4 regions of the Micromonospora sp. NPDC005979 genome follow, and region 1 is predicted to be linked to each of the others. Evidence: riboswitches for the same ligand, from Rfam matches in the RefSeq annotation. Region 1 holds a riboswitch; each other region holds the start of a gene.

The links. Region 1 has a riboswitch for cyclic di-AMP ahead of ABZ272_RS04595 (NlpC/P60 family protein). Riboswitches for the same ligand answer to the same signal wherever they lie in the genome.
Region 2: it holds a riboswitch for cyclic di-AMP, as region 1 does, so the genes downstream of both, ABZ272_RS14055 (C39 family peptidase) here and ABZ272_RS04595 (NlpC/P60 family protein) in region 1, are expected to answer to the same signal.
Region 3: it holds a riboswitch for cyclic di-AMP, as region 1 does, so the genes downstream of both, ABZ272_RS19705 (hypothetical protein) here and ABZ272_RS04595 (NlpC/P60 family protein) in region 1, are expected to answer to the same signal.
Region 4: it holds a riboswitch for cyclic di-AMP, as region 1 does, so the genes downstream of both, ABZ272_RS08045 (hypothetical protein) here and ABZ272_RS04595 (NlpC/P60 family protein) in region 1, are expected to answer to the same signal.

The regions. Positions count from the first base shown of each region.
Region 1 covers NZ_JBEXUR010000002.1:293,097-296,255, reverse strand. The annotation lists gene ABZ272_RS04600 (peptidoglycan recognition family protein) at 1-1,703, opposite strand, end outside; cyclic di-AMP (ydaO/yuaA leader) riboswitch at 1,940-2,075, shown strand; gene ABZ272_RS04595 (NlpC/P60 family protein) at 2,088-3,128, shown strand.
Region 2 covers NZ_JBEXUR010000007.1:134,496-137,654, reverse strand. The annotation lists gene ABZ272_RS14070 (acyltransferase) at 1-101, shown strand, start outside; gene ABZ272_RS14065 (hypothetical protein) at 285-728, shown strand; gene ABZ272_RS14060 (hypothetical protein) at 847-1,617, shown strand; cyclic di-AMP (ydaO/yuaA leader) riboswitch at 1,903-2,043, shown strand; gene ABZ272_RS14055 (C39 family peptidase) at 2,289-3,140, shown strand.
Region 3 covers NZ_JBEXUR010000011.1:132,096-135,254, forward strand. The annotation lists gene ABZ272_RS19700 (hypothetical protein) at 1-239, opposite strand, end outside; gene ABZ272_RS19705 (hypothetical protein) at 333-1,355, opposite strand; cyclic di-AMP (ydaO/yuaA leader) riboswitch at 1,409-1,540, opposite strand; gene ABZ272_RS19710 (cation diffusion facilitator family transporter) at 1,653-2,570, opposite strand; gene ABZ272_RS19715 (AAA family ATPase) at 2,678-3,159, opposite strand, start outside.
Region 4 covers NZ_JBEXUR010000003.1:407,117-410,275, reverse strand. The annotation lists gene ABZ272_RS08055 (MarR family winged helix-turn-helix transcriptional regulator) at 1-110, opposite strand, end outside; gene ABZ272_RS08050 (carbonic anhydrase) at 272-979, shown strand; gene ABZ272_RS08045 (hypothetical protein) at 1,039-2,061, opposite strand; cyclic di-AMP (ydaO/yuaA leader) riboswitch at 2,065-2,196, opposite strand; gene ABZ272_RS08040 (YibE/F family protein) at 2,363-3,159, opposite strand, start outside.

The sequences.
Region 1 (3,159 bases):
TAGGCCGCCTGCTCCGGGTACGCCCGCCCGTAGACGGGGATCGTGGCCCGGCCGGGCTTCGGGGTGACCACCATGCCGACCGTCCAGGTGGCCGTCGGCGCGGACGCCGGGTTGTGGAACCACGCCCGCTGCCCGAGGTACCAGATGGCCGTCCAGTCGCCCTGTCGACCGGCCAGCGCGTACGTCTGGCCGGCGGACGCGCGGGCCCCGTGGTCCGACACGTCCATCGTGTTCGGGGTGCCGTCGGGGCGCAGCGCGATGTCGTTGACCAGCGGCGCGTCCGGAGCCGGTGCGGTGCGTAGCACCACCGACGAGGAACCGCGGGGCGCGCACGGCGTCCCGGGGGTGACGCATCCGGTGAACGCCGGCTGGTTGGTCGCGTAGTCGGGGTCGATCCGGACCAGTCCGGTGGCCGGGGTGCCGGTGTCCAGCCGTGGCGCGTGCAGCAGGTCGAGGTAGTGCGTCCAGTCCCAGTAGGGTCCCGGGTCCCAGTGCATCCCGCGGACCGTCGACGCGGTCGTGCCGGGCACGTTGTCGTGCCCGATGATGTGCTGGCGGTCCAGCGGGATGCCCAGCCGCAGCGCGAGGTGCCGCACGAGCTTCGCCGAGGTCCGGTACATCGCCTCCGTGTACCAGGTGCCCTGCGCGGCGAAGCCCTCGTGTTCCAACCCGATCGACTTGGCGTTGACGTACCAGTTGCCGGCGTGCCAGGCGACATCCTTGGTCTTGACGTGCTGGGCGATGTGGCCGTCCACCGAGCGCAGCGAGTAGTGCCAGCTCACGTAGGTCGGGTCCTGGACGAGCTGCAGGGTGGTCGCCCAACTCGCCTCGGTGTCGTGGATGACGATGTACTCGATCTTCTGCCGGGCGGGCCGGTCGGACAGGTCGTGGTTGCCGTAGTCGCCGTCGCCGAACGCCGCGTAGGGTGCCGGGATCCACTCACAGGACACGGTGCTCGGGCACTCCAACCCGTCCGGGCGGGCGAGCCGGCGCAGTCCCAGTCGGTCCAGCCAGGTCCGCTCAGGGCGTACCGCCCGGGCCGGCAGCGTGACCCGCTGGCCGTCGTCGGTCACCCGCGTCTCGCCGGCGCCGATCGTGGTGAAGACCTCGTCGGCGAAGGCCGCCGCGGCATCGGCGCTGTCCGCGCCGGCATAGCGGGCCACCGCGCCGTACCAGGTGGCCGGGTCGGTGCCGACTCCGACCGGGGCGCCGACCTCCCGTTGGTACGCGGCCAGCAGCGCCGCCCCACCCCGGAGGTTCGTCGTCGGGTCGGTACGCAGCGCCTCGGTGGTGGCGCCGGTGAGCGCGGCGGCGGCGTCCACGGTCTGCAGCGCGGCGCTGGGCGGCGCGTCCCCGGTGGCGGGCGCCGGTGCGAGAGCACGACGGGACTCGTCGCCGCGCGGATCCTCTCCCGGGGCGTCGTGGTGACCGCGCCCGGGTAGGGCGGCCACGTGCCGGGCATCGGTCAGGTGCATCGGGCCGTAGCCGCCGCTGGTGCTCGGCGTGCCGGCGTTGCTGTCCCAGCGGGACTCCAGGTAGGAGACGCCGAGCAGTACGTCGATGGGTACGCCGTACTCGGTCGCTGCGGCGGCGTACTGCTGCTGGCGGTCGGCGGCAGGGGCCGCGGTGGCCGGGCCGGAGGGCAGCGGTACGGCCGCCGTGGCGGTGACGAGCGCGACGGCGAGCAGGGTCGGACGTTTCATCGAACCCCCTACATGTGAACTGGTGTCGGTTGCGGTCACCTTCGCCCTGCCCGGGAGTCCGCGTCAATACCTTTCCATGTTTCGAAACGTGCGGTAAGAAATCTTCACATCGGTTCGATGGCCCGCGGCAATCAGTACGGAGTGTCACGGCCGCACGGGTTGCGGATCGGTAACGGCCGTCTCTACTCTGGTCATTCGTCGGCCCGGTAGCAGGTCTGCCCACCCCGGGCGGTAACGGACCGACACCGCCGAGTCGCTCGCGAGCGAGCCGGGGACCCAGGTTCCTCGGGGTGAATCCGCAGTTCCTGCGGTAGGGCGCCCACTTCCCGCCCGAACCCGTCAGCTAACCCGGTAGGCGGTCAGGAAGAAGGAGTACGGAACCCGGTGGCCCTCCAAGCCCCGCGGCCGTCGTCCGGACGGTCGGCTCCGGCCGACCCGCCGTCGACCGTGCCGCGTCCACGCTGGTCCCGCTTCACCACCGCTCTCGCCGCCCTGGTCGGCGTCGCCGTCGTCCTGACCGGCAGCGCCACGGTGGCCCACGCCGATCCGTCCGTCGCCGAGATCGAACGCCAGATCGACGACGACTGGAACAAGCTCGAACCGATCATCGAGCGGCACAACGCCACCCGTGCCGACCTGACCCTCAAGCGCAAGCAGGCCGACGCGCTCGCCGCCCGCATCGCGCCGCTGGAGCGCCAGGTCGACGCCGCGATGGACAAGGTCAGCGCGCTGGCCGTCCGCGCGTACATGGGTGAGAACCTGTCGACCGTCAACACGATGCTCGGCAGCCGGTCGCCCAGCGAGATGGTCGGTCAGCTCGAAATGCTCGACCGCTTCGCCCACAACCAGCAGGAGGACGTCCGCCAGGTCGCCGACCTGCGCAACGAGCTGGCCCGGCAGAAGGCGCCGCTGGACGAGATGGTGGTCCAGCTGACCCGCACCGAGGCCCAGTTGGCTGCGAAGAAGAAGCAGATCAACGAGGAGATCGACCGGCTGCAGAAGCTGCGCCTCAAGGTGTACGGCAGCGGCGGCGGCGGTCCGCTGCGTCCCGCGCCCTGCCCGGCCAGCTACCCGGGTGGCGGTGCCGGTATCGCGGTCAAGTTCGCCTGCGCCCAGATCGGCAAGCCGTACGTGTGGGGCACCGAGGGACCGAACTCGTACGACTGCTCCGGGCTGATGCTGGCGGCATGGGCGAAGGCCGGTGTGTCGCTGCCGCACAACGCCGCCGCGCAGAGCCGGGTGACCAAGAACGTCAGCAAGGGCGACCTGCGCCCCGGTGACCTGGTCTTCTACTACAGCGACATCCACCACGTCGGGATGTACGTCGGCGACGGCTGGGTGGTGCACGCCTCCCAGGCCGGTGTGCCCGTCAAGATGAAGAAGGTCGACGACGGGCCCATCCACAGCTACGGCCGCCCCGGCTGACGTGTAAGGAAGGGCACCCTTCTAACGCTTC
Region 2 (3,159 bases), on a different contig from region 1:
CCCACCAGCGCACCACCTCGTCGGCCGGGAGCGGTGACGCCGACGTGCCACCCGTGCCCGCCCGTCCAGACGCGCAAGATCGCGCTCGATCCTGGTTGTAGTGGTCTCGTCAGCCGAGTGAGGCCACTACATCAATGATCGAGCACGATCTTGACCGGCGCGGTGGCACCCACCGGCGCCGGCTGACGCCACCTGGTCCACGTTGGTCGGACGGGGTCGGCGCGGCGCTGGCCGACACGCCCGTCGCCGATGCGTCGGGGCGGTCCCGACGGTAGCGTGAGGACGTGCTCCCGGTCGCGCTCACCTGTCCCCTGTGGTGGGTGGCGCGCTGGGCGGCACGGGTGCTGACCAGCCTCGCTGTGCTGTCGCTCGCCCTGGGCGCGGCCCCGGCGCTGCTGCCGGCATCGACCGCTGCGGCCCCGCCGCCCGCCATCGGGTCGCTCGCCCTCGCCGAGCCGCTCGGACCGTCGACCGCAGCCCTCTCCACGGTCCTCACCGACCGCGCCGTCACCGACCGCGTCGTCACCGACCGCGTCGGCGGGGTGCGAGCCGCAGAGGTTGGCGCTGACGCCTCCGCGCGGTCGGTCGACCCGCAGCCCGCCCGGCACGGTGGTTCGGAAGCGCTGCCCCGCCCACTGGCGGGCGTGACCTCGGCGCGCACGGGATCGGAGCGGCCGCCGCGAGCCGCCGGCTCGGCCACCCGGGCCCCCCGCGCCCCACCGGCCTAGCGGGTCAGTCACCGGCGGCGCCGCCGGGCCGAGCGCCGTCACCACACCTGACGACACACCGCCCGCACCCGCCCGTGCGGCATCCCATCGCTTACGTGCTCATGCCGAGGTGTCGATCATGGAAACCGTCGTCTTCTACCAGTTCCTGACCGAGGTGCCCCAGGCCGCCGCCATCTGGTCGGCCCTGTTCCTCCTGGCGCTGACGGTCCTCGCCGTCCTGGTGGCCCGTCCGGAGCGGGACTCGCCCGCGGCCGACCCCACGCCGCCGACACCCACCGCCCGCGAGATGGCCGTCGCCGAGATGGCCGACCTGCGCCGGTACGCCGAGGAGGTGGCTGTGGCCGCCGCCCGGGCGGCGCGGACCGCCCGGCGGCGACGCGCTGACTGGCTGGTCGCTCAGGACGAGGCGCAGCGGGCCTGGACGGCGTACGACGAGGCGGACACCGCTGCCCGTCGGGTCGCCGGTGCCGGGGCGTTGCCGACACCGCGTACCCCGCACACCCCCGCCGAGTACGCGGCCCGGGAGCGCTATCTGCACCGCGCCGCCATGGCGGCGCACTGGCGGGGGGAGTTGACCATGGCTCAGCTCGGCGACGTGTTCGGGCATCGGCGCGGCTGGGACCCCCGCCGGCACCCGGTCGAGCAGGAGACGCTGCTCATCCGGGCGATCCGTGACATCAGGCTGGCCGAGCACCGGACGGCCGCCGAGCGGGAACGGTCGTCCTGGCGGGACGCCGAGGTTGCCGCCGAGTCGGCGCGCGTCCTCGCCGAGGAGGCGTACGTGGCGGCGGCACGGTGCCGGCCGAGCCCGGCGCTCTCCCGGCGCACCGCGACGCGGCCGTCGGGTACGGCCCTCGTGGCACGCTGGCGTCCGGCCCGGGCCGGTTGAGCCCGATCTGTTATGTGAGGCGGGTCACCGGCGGTGGAAATCGGGCGGCCGGCATCATCGGCGGCCATTGTGCCCGCGATTGTGGCGGCGTTGCCGGCCACCTGTCCGGTTGTCGCCCACGGGTGCCGGTGGAACCCGTTGTCCCATCGAGTCACGTCAGCGGCAAAACGCGCAGAAATTGCTGGGCCAATCGATGTTTACGCAGGTGGGCGCGGCTTGGCAGAGTGCGCACCGGCCAGTACTGTCGTCCCGTCCGGTGCGGTTACCGATCGCAGGAGGCGACGCCGCGCCGACCCGCTCAATCGTGATCAACGAACCGGGGACCCACAGTAAGTCCGGGGTGAATCCGCGAGCCACGGCCCGCGGTAGGGCGATCTTCCCGCCCGAATCCGTCAGCTAACCCGGTAGGCGGTGACGGAAGGAGTTCCATCCTCGTGCAGCACCCCTCGACCCCCTTGTTGTTCCTCCGCCTCCACGGCGACGCGGTGTCCCCGCTCATCCGCCTCGTGACGGTGAGCTGACCCCCCGGGTCACCGCACTTCCCGCCCGGCCGCGCCGGGCGTTCCCCTGAGCGGCTCATCACCCGCGGGTCACCGCCCGCGCGCTGACGCCTGCCCGGATGCCGGTCGGGCCCCGGTGTGCCGCTCTCCCTGTGAACCGTGGAGGACCTCGTGAAGCACACCCTGAAGCGCCAGCTCCGTCGCCTCGCGACCGAGCGCCCGTACCAGATCGTCGCCGCCTCCGCCGCGGCCCTCGCGATCGCCACCACCGCCGGCGCCCTGGTCGCCGGCGCCGACGACGCCCCGGCCGGCTCGCGCACCCCGACCACGGTCGCCGAGATGCGCAGTGACACCGTCGCCTCCCGTGGCGAACTCCGGTCCGCGGCCCCGTCGGCGAGCGTCGCACCGAGCACCGCCGCCCCGAGCACCGCCGCTCCGGCCACCAGCGCCGCGTCCCCCGCCGCGAAGGCCACGAGCAACCCGGACGTCACCCGGAAGCCGACGCCGCCGAAGCCGCCCGCGACGAAGGTGCTCGACTACGACTACGAGGCGCAGAACACCTACTACAACTGCGGCCCGGCGGCCACCCGCAACGCGCTCAGCGCCAGCGGCATCGATCGCACCCAGGAGGAGCTCGGCCCCGAGCTGGGCACCACCGAGATGGGCACCAACTCGGCCGAGGACACCACCCGGGTGCTCAACGCCGAGGTGAAGGGCTCCCCGTACCGCACCCGCATGTTCGCGGGCACGCCCAGCCCGGCCCAGATGGACCGTCTTCAGGCCGACGTGGTCAAGGCCATCACCGACGGCCGGGGCGTGGTGGCCAACGTCGTCGGCGACGCCATCGACACCGAGGGCGGCTACCACTCGTACGGCGGTGGGCACTACATCGCCGTCGTCGGCTACAAGGACAACGGCCGTACCGTGCGGATCGCCGACTCGGCGAACGCCGCCGACCCCGCCTACTGGATCACCACGATCGACCTGGCGAACTGGATCGCCACCCGGGGTTACTCCGCCTGACCAACGCGCGACACCCCAC
Region 3 (3,159 bases), on a different contig from region 1:
AGGCCCCAGGGGGTGAGCAGCGCGCTGGCGACACCGACGAGCCACACGAGCACGCTCAGCGGCGCGAAGAGCACGGTGCCGACGAGCCCGGCGACCGGGTAGACCGCCGCCGGGTCGGCGCCGCGCTGTGCCGCGATGCCGAGGGTGAGCAGCACCAGGTCGGCCCCGAGCCAGCCGAGGGAGGTGACCAGGTGCAGGGTGAGCAGGGCCTTGCGGGTGCGGGGCGCGATTCGCGGCATACCCGAATGCTCCCGGCCCGACCCCGCGTGGTCGTCCGACCAGCGACGACGTCCGGGGTACGCCCGCTGACGTACCCCGGACGGCCTCGGCGGTCAGTACACCGACAGATGCACGTGGTTGGTGTGGTCGCTGGAGGGGTCGCCGTTCCCCCCGCTGTACGACTTCCAGCCGCTGCTGGGTAGCCAGATCTGCTTGAACCAGATCACGTAGAGCACCGCGAGCCGGTCGGCGTTGCGGATGAAGTACGCGGCCAGGTTGTTGCCGTACGTCTTGTCGCCGCCGCTGGCGATCCCGCCGAAGCCACCCTTCTGCGCGGCGAAGTCGCAGGCCCGGCCCTTGGGGTGCTCGCCCGAGCCGCCGTTGCGGTGACAGGAGACGTACCGGGTGAAGCCGGCGGCCTTGGCCTGGTTGAGCGCGTGCAGGGTGCGGGGGGTGATGCAGCCGCTGGCCGGGGTGGGGTCGTTGATGCTGCACGACTCGGACGGCCAGGAGCCGTCGGAGTTGCGGGGGGCGGGTTGAGCGTTGGCGGTGGAGGTGCCACGGTTGGAGCCGGTGTCGGCGGCGGCGGTGGCGCGTGCCTTGTCGTTGGCGACGGTCAGGGCCCGCTCGGCCTGCTCCTTGCGCTTGGCCATCACCTCGACCTGCTTACGCTGCTCCCGGATCTCGCCGTCGAGGGCGACGCGGGTGCGGTTCGCCTCGTCCCGGGTGGCGTGCAGGTCGCGCAGCACCCGGTCCTCGTTGGCGGCCACCACGTCGAGGGTGGCCGCCCGGTCCATGAACCCCTCGGGGGTGTTGCTGTTGAGCAGGGCCGAGACGGTGCTGAGTCGGCCGGTGCGGTACGCGACGCCGGCGATCTCGCCGACCTTGCCGTTGCGTACGGTCATCTCGGCCTCGGTGGTCTTGAGCTTGACCGCGAGCTGCTGCTGCCGCTGGACCGAGGTGTCCAGCGCGCGCTTCGCGTCCAGGTAGCCCTTGCTGGCCGCCTCGAGCTGGGCCCGTAGCGCCGGGGTGCCGCCCTCCTCGTCGCCGTCGGGAGCGGCGGCGGCCCGCAGGCCGCCGGGGGCAGCGGCGGTGGCGGCGCCGACCGGAAGCGCGACGCCGAGGGTGACCATCATGACGATCAGTGCCGCAAGTCGGGCGGCGGGTGGGCGTGCTGGTGCCACTACGCATGTCCTTCCGTCAGCCGCCGACCGGGTTAGCTGACGGGTTCGGGACGGAAGATCCCTACCGCTGACGCGGATGCACCCCAGGAACATGGTTCCCCGGTTCGCCCTGTCGGGCGATTAGGCGACGGCCGCCACCGGCGCCGGGAGGCGCCGCCGGGTGGTGGCCGGGACAGAGCCTACCGGTGCTGGTGGGGTCTGTGCAGCCGTTGTGACGGAAGGTGCTTACGCGGTCACGATGGATGACGGTCACCACTCGACGGAACCGCAGGCGCCCGGGGCGGCGCCGGGTTCGGTCTGCAGCGTGGCGTGCTCGATGCGGAAGTCGTCCCGCAGGGCGGTACGCGCCGCGGTGAGCACCGCGCCGACCTCCGCGCCGGGCGCCATGGTCAGGTGCGCGGAGGCCACCTCCATGCCCGAGGTGAGCGTCCAGACGTGCAGGTCGTGCACCTCGACCACGCCGGGCACCGCGGCCAGTCGGTCGTGCACGGCGGTGACCTGGAGGTGTTCCGGGGCGGCCTGCACGAGGATGCGGACGGCGGCCCGCCCCAGCCGCCAGGTGCGCGGCAGGATGAACACGCCGATCCCGACCGCGACCAGCGGATCGGCCCACCACCAGTCGGTGACGGCGATCAGCAGCGCGGCGCCGATCACGCCGAGCGAGCCGAGCAGGTCGCCCAGCACCTCCAGGTAGGCACCCCGGAGGTTGATGCTCTCCCGGGCGCCGGCGCGCAGCAGCCCGAAGGCGACCACGTTCGCGAGCAGGCCGAGGATGGCCACCGTGAGCATCGGACCGCTGAGCACCTGGTGTGGGTCGCCGAACCGGCCGATCGCCTCGATCACCACGTAGATCGCCACGCCGGAGAGCAGGACGGCGTTGGCCAGCGCGGCGAGCACTTCGAGGCGGTAGAGCCCGAAGGTGCGTTGCGGGTCGCCGGTGGCCCGCCGCGTGGCGGTGATCGCGGCGAGCGCCATCCCGATGCCGAGCACGTCGGTGAACATGTGCCCGGCGTCGGAGAGCAGGGCCAGTGAGCCGGTGTGGAAGGCGGTCACCGCCTCGACCACCATCAGGGCAGCGAGCAGTCCGAAGGCCGCCCAGAGCCGTCCCCGATGCTGGTGGGCGGCGTTGGCGACCGACCCGTGGTGGTGGTCATGTCCTGCTCCCACGGAACCCACCCTCCGACGCCGCCCGGGACCCGGTCAAATGTATGCTCACATCGCTATGTGTGCAAGTGTAGGGCGCGGGCCGCCCACGGGCGATGCCAACGCGACGGTCAGCCGGTCGGGTCGACGGTGGTGAGCCGCTGGGTGGCGCGGGAGAGCGCCACGTAGAGCGTGCGTACGCCGGAGCCCGGATCGGCCCGGATCTCGCTGGGGGCGACCAGCACGACTCCGTCGTACTCCATGCCCTTGGCCTCCAGGCTGGTCACCACCTGCAAGCGCGTCGCGCCGAGCGCGTCGAGCCAACCGGCGACCTCGTCGCGGCGGGTGACCGGCGTGATCACCCCGACCGTGCCGTCGACCTCGCCCAGCAGGCCGGTGGCCGCCTGCACGGCGGCGGCCTGGAGCCCGGCGGGCGGCACCACCAGCTCGACCGGGTCGACGCCGGTGGAGCGGACGGCCCTCGGCAGGGGCAGGTCCGGGTAGAGCCGGCGGATCTCCGCCGCCGCCACCGCGAAGATCTCCGCCGAGTTGCGGTAGTTGGTGGTGAGCGTGAACTCGTGCCGTTTGCGCCGGCCCAGCGCCTGGTCGCGGG
Region 4 (3,159 bases), on a different contig from region 1:
GCCACGTCACGGAGCCGGGCGGTGGGGTCGCGGGCGATGGCGAGCAGCACATGGCCGTGGTTGGTGAGGAATGTCCAGTTCCGGCCGCCTCCGGCCGTCGTGCTCGCCATCGTGGGGGCCGCCTTTCCGGGTCAACGTATGAAATCTAAATCACGCATATCTTGACGCATCTTGCCGTGCGTGTGACCGTTGAGCGCGAGCCAGCGCCCGCCGCCGGCCCGGTTTGAAAAGGCCGTTGAGCAGGTCAAACGCGTGGAGACGAGGTGCGGGGATGAGCCGTTCCGGTACGCCCGGCGGGCAGCCGGGCACCCAGCGGACCGTCGAGCAGGCGCCGGTCTCGACCGAGCCGGCCCGAGCGTACGCCGAGCTGGTCTCCGGCAACCGTCGCTTCGTCGCCGGAGAGCCGCGCCACCCCAACCAGGATGCCGGGCACCGGGCCGCCGTGGCGGACGGGCAGCACCCCTTCGCGGTGATCGTCGGCTGCTCCGACTCGCGGCTGGCCGCCGAGATCATCTTCGACCGAGGGCTGGGTGACCTCTTCGTCGTTCGGACCGCCGGCCACACCACCGGGCCCGAGGTGCTGGGCAGCGTCGAGTACGCGGTGGCCGTCCTCGGTGCCCCGCTGGTGGTGGTGCTCGGCCACGACTCCTGCGGCGCCGTGCAGGCGGCCCGCGAATCGGCGGCCACCGGCGTCGCGCCCCCGGGACATCTCCCAGCGGTGGTCGACGCGGTGCTGCCCAGCCTGCGACGAGCCGCGGCCGAGGGCGTGCACGACATCGACGGCATCGTCGACATCCACATCGCGCAGACCGTCGAGACGCTGCTCGGGCAGTCGCCCGTGCTGGCCGACGAGGTGGCGCGGGGGCGGTGCGCGGTGGTGGGGATGTCGTACCGGCTCGCCGCCGGGGCAGTACGACCCGTGACGTCCGTACCGGCCGGCGACGCCTCGGACGACTCGGCGGCCACCACCGCCGCCTGACCCGCGACGAGGGCCGCCCCGCTCGACGCGGGACGGCCCTCGAACTGCTGAACGTCGAATCAGAGCAACGACATGTGTACGTGGTCGGTGTGGTTCGACGGCCCGCTGTACGACTTCCAGCCGGTCGCCGGGAACCAGATCTGCCGGTTCCAGATCACGTAGTAGATGCCGAGCCGGTCGGCGTTGCGGATGAGGAACGCGGCCACGTTGTTGCCGTACATCCGGGTGTCGTCGTTGTGCCACGGGCTGAAGCCGCTCTTCTGCAACGACCAGTCACAGGCGCGGCCCTTCGGGTGCTCGTACGGTCCGCCGTTGCGGTGGCAGCCCACGAACCGGTTGAATCCGGCCCGCTTGACCTCCTTGTACGCGTGCAGCGTGCGCGGCGTGACGCAGCCGGAGGTGGTGGGGTCGTCCTCGCTGCACGACTGCGCCTTCCAGTCGCCGTCGGCGGTGCGACCCGGGCCGATCCGGGCGACCGGGGAGGTGGCGTCCACCAGGCCGCCGGTGAAGCCCTTGCCGCCGACCAGCGCGAGCGCCTTGTCCGCGTCGCGCTTGTCCTTCGCCATCAGCGCGGTCTGCTTCTGCTGCTCCCGGACCTCGGCGTCGAGGGCCAGCTTGGCCTGCTCGGCGCGGGACTTCACGGCGTTGACCTCGGCGAGCTTCTTCTCGTTGACCATGTTCATCTCGTCGAGCGCCGCGGCCCGCTGGACGAACGAGTCCGGGGCGTCGGCCTCCAGCAGCATCGCGATCGCGCCGACCCGTCCGGTCCGGTACGACTGAGCGGCGATCTGCGCGACCTGCGGGGCCAGCGCGGCGAGGTCGGCCTTCGCCCGGTCGACCTCGGCCGCCAGTTCGAGCTGCCGCTTCTTGGACTTGTCCAGTTTGGACTTGGCCGCCACGTAGTCCCGGTTGGTCTGCTCGATGACGTCGGTGAGCAGCTTGGGCTCGTCGCCGTCCTCCTCGTGCCCGGACGGGGTGGGGGTCGTCGGGGCGGCGTGGGCCGGGAGGGGTCCGGCGAGCACGGTCAGCGCAGCGAACACGGCCACCACAGGTGTCAACCAGCGGCGTAGGGGTGCCGTCACAATCTTCCCTTCCGTCGACCGCCGACCGGGTTAGCTGACGGGTTCGGGGCGGAAGTGGCCCCTACCGCTGTCGCGGATTCACCCCAGGTACCTGGGTCCCCGGCTCGCCGGTTGGCGATTGGGCGGTGGCACCGCAGGCGCCGCTGCGCGCCTTCGTCGGTGACCGGCAGCGAGGTTACCCGAGAGTCCACCGCCTGAGCTACGTCCTGATGCCGACTAAAAGCGTCATTTCGCCATGGCGTTGAGTGACCAGTGACGCGGTTCTCAGGGCGGGTGCCCGATCCGGTCACGCTGAGGAGTGTCACCATGCCGTATCCGTGCTCCTGTTCGGCTCTGGCCACCCGGTGGTGGCGGTGGATGGGGGTGTGCTCCGCTGCGGATCGGGCCCGTCGGCCCGACCCGCAGGCGGGGAACTGAGGGCGGCAAGCGCCTCCGTACGGTCCGCGCGGGGGCGCGGTGGCGGGGCGTCCGCGTCGGCCGGGGCCGTCGATCCGGCCGCGGTCACCACCGCCGCCAGCCCGGTGGTGAGGGGTACGGCGGCGATCAGGCCGAGCGTGGCGACCGCGCTGCGGACGATCTCCTGGGCGAGGAACTCGCTGGTCAGGATCTGCCCGACGGGACGCGAGTCGGCGGTGAGCAGGAGCAGCAGCGGCAGTGACGCGCCCGCGTACGCCAGCACGATGGTGTTGACCGTGGAGGCGATGTGCGCCCGGCCGACCCGGGTGGCGGCCCGGTAGAGCTGTCGCCGACCCAGCCCGGGGTTGGCGTTGGCCAGCTCGGTGACGGTGGCGGCCTGGGTGACGGTCACGTCGTCGAGTACCCCGAGTGAGCCGATGATGATCCCGGCGAGCAGCAGGCCGCGCAGGTCCACATCCGCCTGGAACATCGAGAGCGTGGTGGCGTCCTCGCTGCCGAAGCCGGTGAGCCGGGTGGCGGCGGTGGCGATGGTCGCGAGGACGCCGGTGAGCACCAGACTGCCCAGGGTGCCGAGGACCGCGACGGAGGTCTGCGCGGTCACTCCGTGTGTCAGGTAGAGCACCACGAACATGATCAGGGCCGCGCCGACCACCGCCACCAGCAGCGGTGACCGGCCCGCGC